Regions from separate parts of the Caulobacter sp. GW821-FHT09A05 genome, predicted to be linked through region 2. Evidence: riboswitches for the same ligand, from Rfam matches in the RefSeq annotation. Region 2 holds a riboswitch; each other region holds the start of a gene.
What was found. A riboswitch is a leader RNA that binds a small molecule or an ion and turns the genes downstream of it on or off. The one in region 2 is predicted to bind glycine.

Region 1 (5,392 bases), on a different contig from region 2:
GAAGCCGCGCGGGCTGGCCAGGACCACGCGGAGTTCGCGCCGGCTGGGGCTGGAGATGGGCGAATGGGCGTTCATGGGGCCGAACCTAAGGGTTCCCGGCCGTCCGCGCCAGCATCCGACGGAAACTCCGTGAAATCTGCTGCGCATTGCGACGTCACGCATATGCCTTTATCAGGCTCCATGACGCTGGTGGGAATTCCCGCTCAAGCTTTCCAATTTCGAACCGGACGTTTCATGCGCCGTAACCTTTCCGTCGCCCTCAGCGCCCTGATGGCCCTTTCGATCGCCGCCACGGCGGCGACCGCCCACGCCCAGATGGGCGGCCGGGGCGGCCAGGACCAAGGCGGCGGCGATGACGACCAGGCCGCCAAGAGGAAGAAGCGCGACGACGAGTGGAACCAGCCCAAGGCTCCGCTGGCCCAGCTGCGCAACGCCGGCCCGTGCCCCTATGTGAAGGTGCTGTACGACGCCAGCCGCTATGTCGAATTCAAGGACGGCAAGGAGTCCGCCGCCCAGACCGCCTATACCGGCGAGATCCAGGGCCTGAGCTCGGGCTGCGCGTACAAGAGCAACGACCCGATCAAGATGCAGGTCCAGATCCTGTTCGAACTGGGCCGCGGCCCGCAGGCGACGGGCGGCCAGAAGGCCTATCGCTATTGGGTCGCGGTGACCGAGCGCAACAAGGACGTCCTGGCCAAGGAGTATTTCGACCTGCCAGTGACCTTCCGCGAGGGCCAGGATCGCGTCTACGCCACCGAGACCCTGAAGACCATCACCATCCCGCGGGCCGACGAGAAGGTCAGCGGCAGCAATTTCGAGGTCCTGATCGGCTTCGACGTGACCCCGGAAATGGCCGCCTTCAACCGCGACGGCAAGCGCTTCCGCGTCAACGCCGGCCAGACGCAGCAGGCCCAGACGGCCCAACCCGGAAACACGCCCAAGCCATGAGTGATTTGAAGCGGTCCCTGAGCGAGGCGGCCGCGGCCGCCTTCCAGGCCGCCGGACTGTCCCCCGACTTCGGTCGCGTCACCGCGTCCGACCGGCCCGACCTGGCCGACTTCCAATGCAACGGGGCCCTGGCGGCCGCCAAGAGCGCCAAGCGCAATCCGCGCGAGATCGCCGTGCAGGTCGTCGACATCCTGAAGGCCGATCCGCGCCTGGCCTCCGTCGAGATCGCCGGCGCCGGCTTCATCAACATGCGCGTCTCCGGCGAGGCCTTGTCGGTCCGCGCCAACGAGATCGCCGCCGACCCCCGCGCCGGGGCCGAGCCGCTGGCCAATCCGCGCCGGGTGCTGGTCGACTATGCCGGGCCGAACGTCGCCAAGCCGATGCATGTGGGCCACCTGCGCGCCTCGATCATCGGCGAGTCGGTCAAGCGCCTGTACCGCTTCCGCGGCGACGAGGTGGTGGGCGACGCCCATTTCGGCGACTGGGGCTTCCAGATGGGGCTGCTGATCAGCGCCATCATGGAGGAGGACGCCGCGATCCGCGCCGTGCTCGAGCGCCTGGTCGAGGCCCCGAACGGCTTTTCCCAAGCCGACGAGGACCAGGTGATGGCCGAGTTCGCCTCGCGCGTCAGCCTCGAGGACCTGGACCGCCTCTACCCGGCCGCCTCGGCGCGCCAGAAGGAGGATCCCGAGTTCAAGGAGCGGGCCCGCAAGGCCACCGCCGAGCTGCAGAACGGTCGCTTCGGCTACCGCCTGCTGTGGCGTCACTTCGTCAACATCAGCCGCGTGGCCCTGGAGCGCGAGTTCCACGCCCTGGGCGTCGATTTCGACCTCTGGAAGGGCGAGAGCGACGTGCAGGACCTGATCGCCCCGATGGTCCGCGAGCTGGAGGACAAGGGCCTGCTGGTCGACGACCAGGGCGCCCGGATCGTTCGTGTCGCGCGTCCCGGCGAGACCAAGAAGAAGAAGCTGCCCGACGGTTCGGTGGTCGAGGTCGAGAGCCCCGACCCGCTGCTGGTCGTGTCGTCGGAAGGCTCGGCCATGTACGGCACGACCGACCTAGCCACGGTCCTGGACCGCCGCCGGTCGTTCGACCCGCACCTGGTCCTCTACGCCGTCGATCAGCGCCAGGCCGATCACTTCGAGCAGGTGTTCCGCGCCTCGTACCTGGCCGGCTACGCTGAACCGGGCGGGCTGGAGCATATCGGCTTCGGCACCATGAACGGCGCCGACGGCAAGCCGTTCAAGACCCGCGCCGGCGGCGTGCTGAAGCTGCACGACCTGATCGAAATGGCCCGTGAAAAGGCCCGCGAGCGCCTGCGCGAAGCCGGCCTCGGCGCCGAGCTCTCCGACGAGGCCTTCGAGGACATCGCCCACAAGGTCGGCGTCGCGGCCCTGAAGTTCGCCGACCTGCAGAACTTCCGCGGCACGTCCTACGTCTTCGATCTCGACCGCTTCACCAGCTTCGAGGGCAAGACCGGACCGTACCTTCTGTACCAGTCGGTGCGCATCAAGAGCATCCTGCGCAAGGCGGCCGAGCAGAAGGTCGCCTCGGGCCCGATCGTCGTCGGCGAGCCGGCCGAGCGCGACCTGACCCTGCTGCTGGACGCGTTCGAGGGCGCCCTGTCGGAGGCCTACGACAAGAAGGCCCCCAACTTCGTCGCCGAGCACGCCTACAAGCTGGCCCAGACCTTCTCGAGGTTCTATGCCGCCTGTCCGATCCTGACCGCCGACGAGCCAGCGGTCCGGGCCTCGCGCCTCGCCCTGGCCGAGACGACGCTGAAGCAGCTGGAACTGGCGCTGAACCTGCTGGGCATTGAAGCGCCGGAACGGATGTAGGCCGCTAGGGGCGCTCAAGGTCCTTGAGCGTCGCCAGCAGGCCCTCGACCCCACCGGTTTCCAGATACTGTTGGGCCACCAGCACCAGGCGCAGCTGCTTGGCCAGCAGGGCCAGCTGGCGGTGCTGGTTCTCGGTGCGCTTCTGGGCGGTCTCGGCCTCCAGGGCGTCGGCTTCGGCCAGCAGCTTTCGGACCTCGGCCAGGGTTTTCTCGTTCTGGACGCCGGCCCGCTTCAGATAGTCCTTGATGCTGCGCAGGCCCTCGGCGGCGATGGCGTGAGCCTCGTCGCGGACGGTGGTCTGGGTCTCCGGATCGGCGATGGCGTCGAGCACCCGGCCCAGGGCGTCGTTGAGCTTGCTCATCAGGCCGGTGCGGGCTTCGCGCTCCAGCGGCAGCAGCCCGCGCGCGTCGATCAGCGACGGCAGGTTGGCGCCGTCGGAGACCAGCGATTTGCGGCGAGCCTCGACGAATACCTTGATGATGAAACGCGAGGCGGCGATGGCCTGCTCGGACTGTAAAACCGTCGCAGCCATAACGACACCGTGCTCGGTGAAGACGTAGGGGCGATGACGAGAGCCGCCGTGCGGCGAACTTGACATCACAATCTGTGATCTCAAGTTGGCGACTTCGGCCGATGTCGGCTGGAAGGCGAAGCCGTCGAACTTGGTTGTGTTGCGACGGACCTGTTGGTTTAGGCGTCTCGTTTCGACGTTGAAAAGTCTAGCAAGATCAGCGTCCAAGATGACCGAAAGCCCACGGACCTCCAAGACCGGAGGCGCCTGATCGACTTCAAAGCTGGTGGTTGGCGCGCGTTCGCTGGTCATGCCCGATTTTTGAGGTTGCAAATTGTGACCTCAAGTTTGGCGACGCGCGTGGTGGATTGCAATTTGTAAGTGTATCCATCGCAAAGCCCTTCCGCCTCCCCAGTTGACTCCCGTCGCCCCGTCGCCCAAACACGCCACGACCCTCGCGGGAGACGTCGGGATTCTGTCCCGAGGCCGAAGGCGCAACCGCCCCGGAAACGCTCAGGCAAAAGGACCGCGCGGGTTTAGGAACGCTGGAAAGAGGCAGTGTGAAAGCACTGCCCGCCGAAGGAGCAAGGCCTCTTCACAAGGCCGGAATCTCTCAGGTCAAAGGGACAGCGGGGGCGAGACCACCTGGCGAAAGCCGGGCGGCGTCGCCGACCCCGATTGGAGCCCCCATTGTCCAGCCAAAGCGTGTCCGAGCAAGACCTCAAGAAGACCCCGCTGTACGACGCGCACGTCGCGGCCGGCGCGCGGATGGTCCCGTTCGCGGGCTATTCCATGCCGGTGCAGTACAAGGACGGGGTGCTGAAGGAGCACCTGTGGACCCGCGAGCACGCGGGCCTGTTCGACGTCTCGCACATGGGCCAGGCCCGGCTGCGCGGTGAGAACCCCGCCAAGAGCTTCGAGAAGCTGGTCTCGGCCGATTACCAGGGCCTCAAGCCCGGCAAGCAGCGCTACGCGGTGCTGCTGAACGACCAGGGCGGGGTGATCGACGACCTGATGACCGCCCGTCCCGACGATGACGGCCTGTTCATCGTCGTCAACGGGGCCTGCAAGGACAACGACTACAGGATCATCGCCGAGGCCCTGGAGGGCGAGGCGACCGTCGAGCGCCTGGAAGACCGCGCCCTGCTGGCCCTGCAAGGCCCCGAGGCCGCCGCCGTCATGGCCGCCCACGTCCCGCAAGCGGCGACCATGGTGTTCATGGACACCGCCGCCGTGACCGCCTTCGGGACCGACGCCATCATTTCCCGCTCGGGCTATACCGGCGAGGACGGCTACGAGATTTCCGTGCCGGCCGCCGAAGCCGCCCGCATCTGGAACACCCTGCTGGAAGACGAGCGCGTGAAGGCCATCGGCCTGGGCGCCCGCGACAGCCTGCGGCTGGAGGCCGGCCTGCCGCTGTACGGCCATGACATGGACGAGACCGTCTCGCCGATCGAGGCCGGCATGCCGTTCGCCGTCGGCAAGAGCCGCCGCGAGGCCGGCGACTTCCCAGGCGCCGAACGGATCCTCAAGGAACTGGCCGGCGACCTCGCGCGCGTGCGCGTCAATCTGAAGGTGCTGGAAGGCGCGCCGGCCCGCGAAGGCGCGGAGATCGCCGACGCGGCTGGAAACGTCGTCGGCAGGGTCACCAGCGGCGGCTTTGGTCCCAGTTTCGGCGGCGCCATCGCCATCGGCTTCGTTCCGCCCGCCCTGGCGGTGGTCGGTTCGACCCTGAACGTCATCGTCCGCGGCAAGCCGCAGAGGGCCGAGGTCGTGACCTCGCCGTTCGTTCCCACCCGCTACGTGCGCAAGATCTAGCACTCAGACCAAAGGGCCAGACCATGAAGTTCACCAAGGACCACGAGTGGGTCGAAGTCGCCGGCGACATCGCCACGGTCGGCATCACCGCCTACGCCGCCGAGCAGCTGGGCGACGTGGTGTTCGTCGAGACGCCTGACGTCGGCAAGACCGTCAAGCAGGGCGAGGCCCTGGCCGTGGTCGAGAGCGTCAAGGCCGCGTCGGACGTCTACGCCCCGGTGTCGGGCGAGGTGGTCGAGGCCAATGGCGAGCTTTCCGACAGCCCCGAGACCGTCAA
Region 2 (5,392 bases):
GATTGCCGTTGGCGCAACGGGTGACGATGTCCTGAGCCGCGATCGTGGTGATCACGTCGTCGATGTTGATCTTGAAATAGTCGAGCGACATGCTCAGGCCCGCGATCGACGGCGGCGAATAGACGAAGCCGGTCGTGAAGGTCTTGGCCGTCTCGGGGTTCAGGTTCGGGTTCCCACCGCCGTTGGTCAGCACATAGACGCTGGAGTTGTTTGTCGGGTCGGTCAGCGTGTTGTAGCCGGTCGTGGTCGTCGTGAAGAGCTCGGTCAGGTTGGCCGAACGGATGTCACGCGACTGGGTGATGCGACCACGGAAGCCCGGGAAGAACTCGTTGGTGGCGCCCAGCTTCCACGACCAGATCGAGCCGGTGGTGTCGTAGTCGGAGATGCGCGCGGCCGCGTTGACTTCCAGCTTGTTGAAGACGGGGATGTCGCGAACGACCGGCACCAGCACTTCGGCGAAGGCTTCCTTGACGCTGAAGCTGCCGGCCATGGCCGAGAAGCTGAACGAGGTGAACGCCTTGGCGGCGTCCAGGGCGCCCACCGTGCGGACGACCGACTCCTTGCGCGCCTCGGCGCCCACGGCGATCGAGACCGGGCCGGCCGGCAGTTCGAAGGGCTCGCCGCGCAGGCTGAAGCCGCCGACGTCCAGCTTGCTGGTTTCACGCATCGACGGTGTGCCGGTGACGTAGTCCAGCGCCGCCTGCGAGGGCGCGCCCTGGCCGAACAGGTTGATCGGCACGCAGTTGGTCGAGGCGTTGGTCAGGGCGACGCGGCAGACCGCCTGGCCGGTCGTGGGGCTGATCACCGAGTCGACGGCGTTGGCGTAGTTCTGGGTCAGGAAGAACCCGGGGGTGTCGATGTTGTTGTCCTGCTCGCCGTGGCTGTAATAGGCGCTCCAGCGCCAGCCGCCGTCGAACTCGCCGTCCAGGGCGATCGTGCCTTGGGTCGAGACGCGTTCGAAGTCGATGGTCGGATAGGCCTCGGTGTTGAAGCGGCCCATCGTGAAGCTCGTCTGGCCGGCGGCGGCCAGCGCCGTCTTCACGGCCGTCGGCAGGAAGGCGTTGTCCGACTTGATCGTCAGGTTGCCGCGGTTGTGGTCGCCGAACCAGATGTAGTTGTTCCACATCCGCGACCGACGCAGTTCGGCGGTCAGCTTGACCTTGTCGGTCAGGTCGTAGGTCGCGCTGGCCATGGTGGCGTAGCGCTTCTGCGGCGTCACCAGCGGCGACAGATCGTCGTTCGAAGGGCCTTCGCCGCCGATCGAGTTCGTGCCTTGCACCGTGCCGTAGTCGAAGGCGCGCAGGGTGCCGTCCGGATTGAAGGTCTGGCCGCGCAGCACGCCCGAGGTGATCAGGCCTCCGGGAGCGGCGTTCGAGAAGCCGACGTCGGGGGCCAGGACGAAGCGGCCCGCGCCGTTCGAGATGGTGGCCCAACGGCCGATGTTCGGGCGGCTGTTCTTCGGAATGACGCCGTCGTTGTCGAGATATTCGCCGCCGATGACAAAGTGGCCGCGGCCGCCGGCGAAGGTCGTGCCGGCCGCGCCTTCGACGCGGATCTGTTTGGCGTCGTCAAAGGACGATTCGCCGCCCTCGATGCCGAACTTGAAGCCGGTGAAGTTGCGGTCGATGGAGAGGTTGACGACACCGGCGACGGCGCCCGAGCCCCAGGCGGCCGAGGCGCCGCCGGTCACGACGTCCACGCCTTTCAGCATGACGCTGGGGATCATGTTCAGGTCGTTCTCGCCCGAGAAGCGGCGGCCATCCAGCAGCACCAGGGTGCGGTTGATGCCCAGGCCGCGCAGGTCGACCGGAGCGTTGCCCGCGCCGGTGTTGGTGCCGGTGGTCTGGGGCGAGGTGGTGGCGCGGAACTGCGGCAGGTCGTTCAGGGCGGCGGCCACGTTCGGACGGGCGCCGACGGCCAGGTCCTGGGCGGTGACGCGCACGGTCGGGGTCGGGGCTTCGAAACCGGCGCGATCGATGCGCGAGCCGGTGACGATGATCTCGGCGACGCTGGTGTCTTCCGCAGGCGCGGTCTGGGCGAAGGCTGCGGTGTGCAGCACGAGCGCGGCAGGCGCGATGCTGCAGCCCAGCAGCAGGTTACGGCGGGTTTGGCGTGAAAGTGTCAAACGAGATCCCCTCGGTGTTTGCAGTCGACAACGCCCGTCCCGTGCGCCGCACGATGCGACGCGCCCGGGTTCGTCAGGCGGTTTCCTCTGCCCCCGCTGTCCTTGGGCCTGAGAGATTCAGGCGCATGCGCGCCCTTGCTCCTTCGGCGAGGCCGCTTCCTTTTCGGAGCGGTCCTGCTTTCCAGCGTCCTCGTGCCCTGCGGTCCTTGTTGCCTGAGCGTTTCCGGGGCGGTTGCGCCTTCGGCGTCGGGACGGAGCCGATCTCTTCCGCGAGAGCCAGGCCAATACGAACGCTTCGTCGCATCGCGTCAAAGCGCCCAAAGTCGGTATAAATTTCCCCTAAAGTCCGCAATTGGAACAAGTAGTTCCTAAAAACCATCTTACGGCGATAGGTGCGCCCGCCCGATGCCCAGCTCATCGCGTCGCATGACAGGTCGGTGACAGCTTGGCGCTCGCCTGGCAGCGCCTCAAAAGGCATGCCGAAGCGCCGCCGCACTCCGATAAGATCAAAGTTTAATCAGAAAATGCCCAAATATACGCCAAACATCAGCGCTCGGCGGCCGCTCGCCGCCAGCGAGCCAGAAGTTCGGCGCGGCGCCCTTGATCAAAATTGGCCAACAGAGCCGGCCCCACTCTGATAGGCCTACCACCCGACGGCGAGACGGCGCCCAGTCCCGGACGGATCGGCGTCAATCGAACTTCAAGCAGACGCCGCTGCCCTGCTTCCGACATCAGATAGTCTAGGAACACCCGCGCCGCGCCGGGGTGTCGGGCCACGCGGGTGATGAAGGCGACCCTGGAGATCGACAGGTGATAGTCCTCCGGGACGACGTAGCCGATGTCGGGACCGTGGTTGCGCACGTACCAGTCGGCGTAGGACCCGTTCATGTCGAAGGCCAGCAGGTGCTCGCCGGACGCCACGCGATCCAGCATCGGCTTGCCGGGCACATAGGTTCGCGCGCCCGTCGCGGCCATCGCGTCGTAAAGCGCCCAGGCGTCGGGATAGAACTGGGTGTTGCTGGACAGATAGAAGAACCCCATGCCGCTGCGCTCGGGGTCATACAAGGCCACCTTGCCGCGCCAGCGTTCGGGATCGGCGCGCAGGGCGGCCAGCAAGGCCGCGTGGCTGCGCGGCGCGTCGTCCCCTTTGAGAAGGCGCTTGTTGTAGACGAAGACGATCGGTTCGCTGGTCACGCCGAAGCCCTGGTCGCGCCATCGCGCCCAGGCGGGAAGGCTCCTGGCCTCGGGACTTCTATAGGTCTGGGCGTAGCCGTCGTTGATCAGCTTGACCTGGGTGTCCATGGCCGAGGTCCAGACCACGTCGGCGACCGGCTTGCCGCGCGTGGCCTCTTCGATCACCCGGGCCTGCATGTCGCGCGACGTCAGCACGACGAACCGAAGCTTCACCTTCGGAAAGCGGCGTTCGAAATCCTCGACCAACGGCTGATGGATGTCGTTGTTGATATAGACCACGACCTCGCCCTCGCGGGCGGCCGCCCGGATGTCCGAGGCCCGCGTCGCCTGTCCCGGCGCGCCGGGCGCGCAGCCCGTCAGCACCAGGGCGGCCGCGCCCAGGCTTGCGAAGAGGTTGGCGACGAAGCACCGTCTCTTGACCTGATGTGGCAATCGGCGTCGGATGCCGCTCTCCCCTGAGTGTGTCCGGCTCCTACATCCCCGATGAAGATACTGGTTGTCGAGGATGATCCGCCCCTGCGTCGCTCGCTGACCGCGACGCTGGAGAGTGAAGGGCACGAGCCCGTCTGCGCCGAGACCGGTGAGGCCGCCCTGGCCCTGGCCCTGGCTCACGGGGCCGACTTCGACGCCGTCGTCCTGGATATAGGCCTGCCCGACATCGACGGCTTTGAGATCCTGGGCCGACTGCGGCGCGAGGGCGTGCTCACCCCTATCGTCATGTTGACCGCCCGTGACGCGGTGCGCGATCGCATCGCGGGCCTGGACATGGGCGCGGACGACTACGTGCTGAAGCCGTTCGACCCGTTCGAGCTGGTGGCCCGGGTGCGAGCGGTGGCGCGGCGGAAGGGCGGCTACGCCACACGGACGGCCCATGTCGGCGCCCTGGTCTGCGACTGGGAAGCCGGCGCGGCCTGGATCGGCGAGCGGCGGCTGGACCTGCGCCCGCGCGAATGGGCCGTGCTCAAGGCGCTGGCCGCGCGTCCCGGTCGGGTCGTCGAGCGCGACCGTCTGGCCGCCGACGTGTTCCCCGACGAACAGGCCCCCTCGCCCAACGCCCTGGACATCCATGTCGGCCGACTGCGGCGCAAGCTGGCGCCGGACGGCCCGCGCCTGAGCACGCTGCGGGGCGTGGGCTACCGGATCGACCCGTGAAGGCCAAGCTTCTGAACTGGAGCCGTCCTAGCCTGGTCGGCCGCCTGTTGCTGGCGCAGGTCGCCCCGCTGGCCCTGCTGGGCGCGGCGCTCGCCCTGGCCGGCGCCCTGGCCGCCGGGGCAGTGGTGGAGAAGTCGTCAGACCGCCTGCTGGCCGGATCCGTGGCCTCGATCGTCGCCCAGATCGGTGTGCGAGAGGGCCAGGCCCAGGTGGCCCTGCCGCCCTGGTCCTTGGCCCTGCTGGACAGTCCCGAGCGCGATGCGGTGTTCTATGCTGTGCGCCAAGGTCCGCGCCTGGTCACTGGCTACGACGACCTCCCTCGCCTGCCCGCGCCCGCGCCGAACGAGACCAGTTTCAGCTATGCGACGATGCGCGGCTACGAGGTGCGGATCGCCCAGTCGACCTTGATGGTGCCGGGCGTGCGCGACCCCGTCGTGGTGGCGGTCGCGCAAAGCCTCGACTCCCGTCGCGCCAGCGTGCGCGAGCTGCTCTCCACCTTGATCGGCCTTCCCGTCCTGTTGGTCGCCGTCGCCGCGGTTCTGGTCGTGCCGGCCGTCGGCTGGGGTCTGGCGCCGCTGCGCCGCCTGACGGACGATCTGAAAAGCCGCGCCCAGGCTCCGCGCCCGAACCTCGCGCCCATCGACGCCGCCGATACGCCCGCCGAACTGTCGCCAGCGGTCGAAGCCTTCAATCACCTCATGAGCAGCCTGGAGCGCTTCACCCGCGCGCTGGAACGTTTCTCGGCCGACGCCTCCCACCAGTTGCGCACGCCCCTGTCGGTGATCGTCGCCAACCTCGCCCTGCTGGAGCGCTCGGCCGCCACGCCGCGCGACAAGGCCCTGCTCGGCGACTCGCGGGACGCCGCGGCCAACCTGCGCCAGGTGCTGTCGCAGTTCTTGGCCCTGGCCCGCTCCGAGGCGA
Region 3 (5,392 bases), on a different contig from region 2:
CGACGCCTTCACCGCCCCGACGTTCTGGTAGAAGGTCTCGGTCGTGCCGCCGCCGCCCGGCACCAGGGCCGCGAAGGCCTGCAGGCGGTTCTTGAACTGCGTCTTGTAGACCACCACCGAGGCGTTGAAGGTCGGCCGGTTGGCGCGGTAGCCCAGTTCCAGGTTGGTCGAGGTCTCGGGCTTGGGGCCGGTCACCGCCGGGCTGGCGGCCGAGAACACGTCGTCGGCGCCGCGGGGCAGGGCCATGTTCTCCGAATAGGACGAGAAGATCTGGTCGCGGCTGTTGAGGTTGTAGACCACGCCGACCTGCGGCAGGAAATCGTCCTTCCAGTTGGCCTTCAGGGTCGGCTGGCGGCTGTTGATGTAGTCGGCCGGATTGCGATAGCCGCTGATCTTGTAGTCGATGTCGGTGGCCTTGAAGCCCAGCTCGACCTTCAGCTTGTCGTCGACCAGGCTCAGGGTGTCCTTCAGGAAGAACTGCGTGGTCTGGCGGGTCGAGACGTAGTTGCGCTGCCGGTGGACGGGCTCGTTGAACAGCGGCGCGCCGTCGGGGTTGCCGTCCTGCACGTTGTAGCGCGCCTGGGTGCGGTGATAGTCGTCGTCCTCGAGCCATAGGCCCGCCTCGAGCTTGTTGAAGCCCGCGCGCCAGGCGATCTTGCTCGTGACGCCCTTGCGGGTGCCGTCGATGCCCGACAGGCCGTATTGCAGGCCCCTGGGCGCGGTCAGGCCCGGCACGATCAGCCGCTCGGCGTTGTAGCTGCTCAGCGAGGTGGCGTAGGCCTCGGGCGAGACGCCGTAGCCTTCCTTGTCCTCGTAATAGCCGGTGGCGGTGACGTCGATGGCGTCGGTGATCGGGGTGTTCAGGGTCAGGCCGTACAGGTGGTCCTGCCGGCTGTTGACCGCGAACTTGTAGTACTGGGCGTAGTTGCTGTTGGAATAGGGCACGCCGGCCGTGGTCTGCGGCAGGCTGGAGTCGGTGGCCGCCGTGCCGAACGGCGTCGAGAGCGGCACGTGGCCCAGGTAGGCGAAGCCGCGCCCCTTGCGGCCGAACACGTCGCCCGCGGTCCCGGCGTACTGGGCCTTGGTGATCGACGGGCTGTCGTAGTCGAAATAGTCGTTGTGCACGGTCTGGAAGCTGATGTTCCCGCCGTTTGGCAGGGCGTAGTTGATCTTGCCCTCGTAGTGCTTGCGGTCGATCGTGCCGGGGCCGCGCCACAGGTCGCCCTTGATGATCGAGGCGCTGGCGTAGGCCGACCAACCGGCGTGCTCGCCGGTCTCCAGGCGCAGGAAGGTGCGGCGCAGGCTGTCGCTGCCCAGGGTCAGGCTGGCCGAGCCGCCGGCGTCCTCGGACGGCTTCTGGGTGAAGTAGTCGACGATCGGTCCCAGCGAGGCGTAGCTGGGCAGGCTGACGTCGCCGGCCCCGGCCGAGGCGGTGACGCGCGAAAGGTTCTCGTTGTCGACATAGCGGTAGATCGGGCTGCCGCCGAACTGGTCGCTGCGGCCCATCGGGATGTTGTCCAGCAGGAAGCCGATCTGCTGGAAGTTGAAGGCCCGCACCGAGACCGAATTGCCGAACTCGTACATGCCCAGGGCGTCGTTGGCCTGGACGTTGAAGCCGGGCAGGGACTCCAGCATCTTCAGGCCGGTGACGCCGGCCGGGGCCGACAGCAGGGCCTCGCGGGTTATCGACACCGTGGCGGTGGCGTGGTCGGTGCCGATGGCGACGCTGGCCTCGGACACCCGGGCCCCGGTGACGACCAGTTCGTCGACGGTCGAGGCCTTGTCGGCCTCCTGGGCCAGGGCCGGCGTCGCGCCGCCCAGGACCGAAGCGGCCAGCAGCAGGGCCCGGAAGTGGCGCGAGGCCGGCGAAAGGCGCGTGTTCGTCATGACTATCCCCAATCTTTTGACGGGGGCTAAGCTCGACGGTCTGTCTATCTCGGTAAATTCAGAAAAGCTGCTCGCGGCGATAATATAAAATCAGGTCCAAGCGTCGCGCACTCATGTATAAATTATGAACAATAGAAATGATTCTTATTGTATCCGCAAATGAGTATCTCACGAAAACCGCACAGGTTATCGTGTCGAGGTCGGTCGGGTTTTTGAAATCGGGTCAGAACTGGGAGTCAGGTCATCGGCAGCCAGGAGGTGTCGCGACGGACCGTCATGGCCCGTCTTCCGCACCCCCGCTGTCCTTGGCGCCTGAGAGATTCAGCGACGCCGCCGTCCCGGCGGGGATCGCCTTGCTCCTTCGGCGAGGGCGCACGCAGACGCGCCCTGCTTTCCAGCGTTCCGAGGCCGTCGCGGTCCTTCTGCTTGAGCGTTTCCGGGGCGGTTTCGCCTTCAGCGCCGGGCCGGGGCCCGATCTCTCCCGCGAGAGCGCCTACAGAAGGTTCCGTAACCGAGGCGGCGTCAATTCAGGGCGACGCCAGCGCGCTGGGCAAGACGCCGGGCGCCGTTTTGAAACGCAACCCGCGCCGCTTTTCGCGGCGTCCTGTCGAGCGGAAGTTCGCCCTCGTGCAAGTCGGGGCGCTCAGAGGCCGCGCACGAACGCCGCCAGGGTCGCCGGATAGAGCCTGTGCTCCTGCTCCAGCACGCGGTCGCTGAGCATGGGCTCGGTGTCGCCGGGCAGGATCGGTACGCGGGCCTGGCCCAGGATCGGGCCTTCGTCGACGCCGGCGGTGACCAGGTGGACGGTGCAGCCGGCCTCGACCTCGCCGGCCCCCAGGGCGCGGCCGTGGGTGTCCAAACCCGGATAGGCCGGCAGCAGCGACGGATGGATGTTCAGCATCCGGCCTTCCCAGGCGTTCACCAGGTACGGGGTCAGGATGCGCATGTAGCCGGCCAGGGCCACGACCTGGATCCCGCGCGCGCGCAGGGCCGCGTCGATGGCCCGCTCATGGGCCTCGCGATCCTTGCCGTAGGGCTTCTGGTCGACGGCCAGGGTCTCGACGCCCGCGGCAGCGGCGGCGGCCAAGCCGCCGGCCTCGGGCCTGTTCGACAGCACCAGGGCGATCTCGAACGGGCAGGCGGGGTCCTGGGCGGCCCGGACCAGGGCCTCCATGTTGGAGCCCCGGCCGGAGATCAGGACGGCGACCTTGGTCTTCATGCCTCTAGGCCTGGACCAGCTGCCCGCAGATGAACGCGTCCTCGTCGGCGTTCAGCAGGGCCGCCAGCACAGGCTCGGCGTCGCTGGCGGCGACCACCAGGATGAAGCCGACGCCGCAGTTGAACGTGCGGCGCAGCTCGTGGTCGCTGATGCCGCCCTCGCGCTGCAGCCAGTCGAAGACCGGGGGCAGGGGCCAGGCGTTCCAGTCGAACTCGGCCTTGAGGCCCTCGGCGATGCAACGCGGCGGGTTCTCGATCAGGCCGCCGCCGGTGATGTGGGCGCCGCCCTTGACCCGGCCCGACTGCAGCAGGGGCAGGATCGACTTCACATAGATGCGGGTCGGGGCCATCAGGGCCTGCGCCAAGGTCTTGCCTTCCGCGAAGGGCGCCGGGGCGTCCCAGGCCAGGCCCGAGCGCTCGACCACGCGGCGCACCAGGCTGTAGCCGTTGGAGTGCGGGCCCGACGAGCCGACGCCGATGATGATGTCGCCGGCCCGCTGCCTGTCCAGCTTGGGCAGCACGCCGTCGCGCTCGACCGCCCCGACCGAGAAGCCGGCCAGGTCGTACTCGCCGTCGCCGTACATGCCGGGCATCTCGGCGGTCTCGCCGCCCACCAGGGCCGCGCCGGCCAGCTTGCAACCGTCGGCGATGCCGGCCACCACGCTGGTGGCGGTGGCGACGTCGAGCTTGCCGGTGGCGAAATAGTCGAGGAACAGCAGCGGCTCGGCACCCTGGGCCAGCAGGTCGTTGACGCACATGGCCACCAGGTCGATCCCGACCGTGGCGTGCATGCCGGTGTCGATGGCGATGCGCAGCTTGGTGCCGACGCCGTCGGTGGTGGAGACCAGCAGCGGGTCGTCGTAGCCGGCCGCCTTCAGGTCGAACAGGGCCCCGAAGCCGCCCAGGCCCGCCTCGGCGCCGGGACGCCGTGTGGCCTTGGCCAGGGGCTTGATCGCCTCGACCAGGGCGTTGCCCGCATCGATATCGACGCCGGCCTGGGCGTAGGTGAGGCCGTTCTGGGGGTCGCTCATGCGCTTGCTCTGGCTCGAAGACGGCCCAATGGGCCGTTTTTGAAAGGAAACTTGCCGCTCCCCCCAAGCTTGTGCTTGCAGACTCGGGGGTGCGCGAGGCTATTAGCAGCCGATGACGACGATCACCACTACCGCTGAGCTGGCGGCGTTCTGTAATGAGCTGAAGGGTCAGCCCTTCATCGCCGTGGACACCGAGTTCATGCGCGAAACCACCTACTGGCCCAAGCTGTGCCTGATCCAGGTGGCTTCGCCGGACACCGAAGCCTGTATCGACCCGCTGGCCGAAGGCATCGACCTGGCGCCGCTGCTGGACGTGCTGCGCGATCCCTCGGTCCTGAAGGTGTTCCACGCCGCCCGCCAGGACGTCGAGATCTTCAACAATCTCGACGCCATGCCCACGCCGCTGTTCGACACCCAGGTCGCAGGCATGGCCGCCGGGTTCGGCGAGCAGATCGCGTACGACGCCCTGGTCCGCCAGATGCTGAAGATCGAGCTGGACAAGTCCAGCCGCTTCACCGACTGGGCCCGCCGCCCGCTGAGCGACAACCAGCTGACCTACGCCATCGCCGACGTCACCCACCTGGCCACCCTGTTCCCCATCCTGCGCGACCGCCTGGACAAGGCCGGCCGCCTGGCCTGGGTGGAAGAGGAGATGAAGGCGCTCAACGATCCGGCCGCCTACGACGTCGATCCGGAAAAGGCCTGGCGCCGCCTGCGTCCGCGCAAGACCGCCGCCAAGTACCTGGCGGTGTTCAAGGCCGTGGCCGCCTGGCGCGAGCGCACGGCCCAGAGCCGCGACCAGCCGCGCGGCCGTATCCTGAAGGACGAGGCCATCGACGAGCTGGCCACCCAGGCCCCGACCTCGCTGGAGGGGCTCAACACCCTGCGCAGCGTGCCCAAGGGCTTCGGCGGCTCCAAGTTCGGCCCCGACCTGCTGGCCGCGATCAAGGCCGCCCTGGCCGATCCGGAGGGCTACGCGCCGGTGCTGGAGAAATCCGGCCCACCGCCGCCCGCCTCGGCGGGCGCCGTGGTCGAGCTGCTGAAGGTGCTGCTCAAGGCCCGCGCCGAGGAGGCTGGCGTGGCGTCCAAGCTGATCGCCACCGTCTCGGACCTGGAGAAGATCGCCGCCGACGACGAGGCCAACACGCCCGCCCTGCAGGGTTGGCGGCTGGAGGCCTTCGGTTCGGACGCCCTGAAGATCAAGCGCGGCGAGCTGGCCCTGGTCCTGGACGGAGCCCGCGTGCGGGTCGTCGAGG

Region 1: another riboswitch for glycine. It lies ahead of gcvT (glycine cleavage system aminomethyltransferase GcvT); the one in region 2 lies ahead of AC07NX_RS22740 (TonB-dependent receptor domain-containing protein).
Region 3: another riboswitch for glycine. It lies ahead of AC07NX_RS16230 (TonB-dependent receptor); the one in region 2 lies ahead of AC07NX_RS22740 (TonB-dependent receptor domain-containing protein).

The regions. Positions count from the first base shown of each region.
Region 1 is NZ_JBWKPX010000012.1:48,204-53,595, forward strand. It holds gene ispH (4-hydroxy-3-methylbut-2-enyl diphosphate reductase) at 1-75, opposite strand, end outside; gene AC07NX_RS13280 (Tat pathway signal sequence domain protein) at 235-948, shown strand; gene AC07NX_RS13285 (arginine--tRNA ligase) at 945-2,786, shown strand; gene AC07NX_RS13290 (ORF6N domain-containing protein) at 2,791-3,609, opposite strand; glycine riboswitch at 3,746-3,836, shown strand; gene gcvT (glycine cleavage system aminomethyltransferase GcvT) at 3,988-5,115, shown strand; gene gcvH (glycine cleavage system protein GcvH) at 5,139-5,392, shown strand, end outside.
Region 2 is NZ_JBWKPX010000034.1:28,356-33,747, forward strand. It holds gene AC07NX_RS22740 (TonB-dependent receptor domain-containing protein) at 1-2,125, opposite strand, end outside; glycine riboswitch at 2,220-2,312, opposite strand; glycine riboswitch at 2,316-2,405, opposite strand; gene AC07NX_RS22745 (ABC transporter substrate-binding protein) at 2,672-3,751, opposite strand; gene AC07NX_RS22750 (response regulator transcription factor) at 3,803-4,471, shown strand; gene AC07NX_RS22755 (sensor histidine kinase) at 4,468-5,392, shown strand, end outside.
Region 3 is NZ_JBWKPX010000016.1:72,503-77,894, forward strand. It holds gene AC07NX_RS16230 (TonB-dependent receptor) at 1-1,899, opposite strand, end outside; glycine riboswitch at 2,292-2,381, opposite strand; gene purN (phosphoribosylglycinamide formyltransferase) at 2,531-3,106, opposite strand; gene purM (phosphoribosylformylglycinamidine cyclo-ligase) at 3,111-4,136, opposite strand; gene rnd (ribonuclease D) at 4,249-5,392, shown strand, end outside.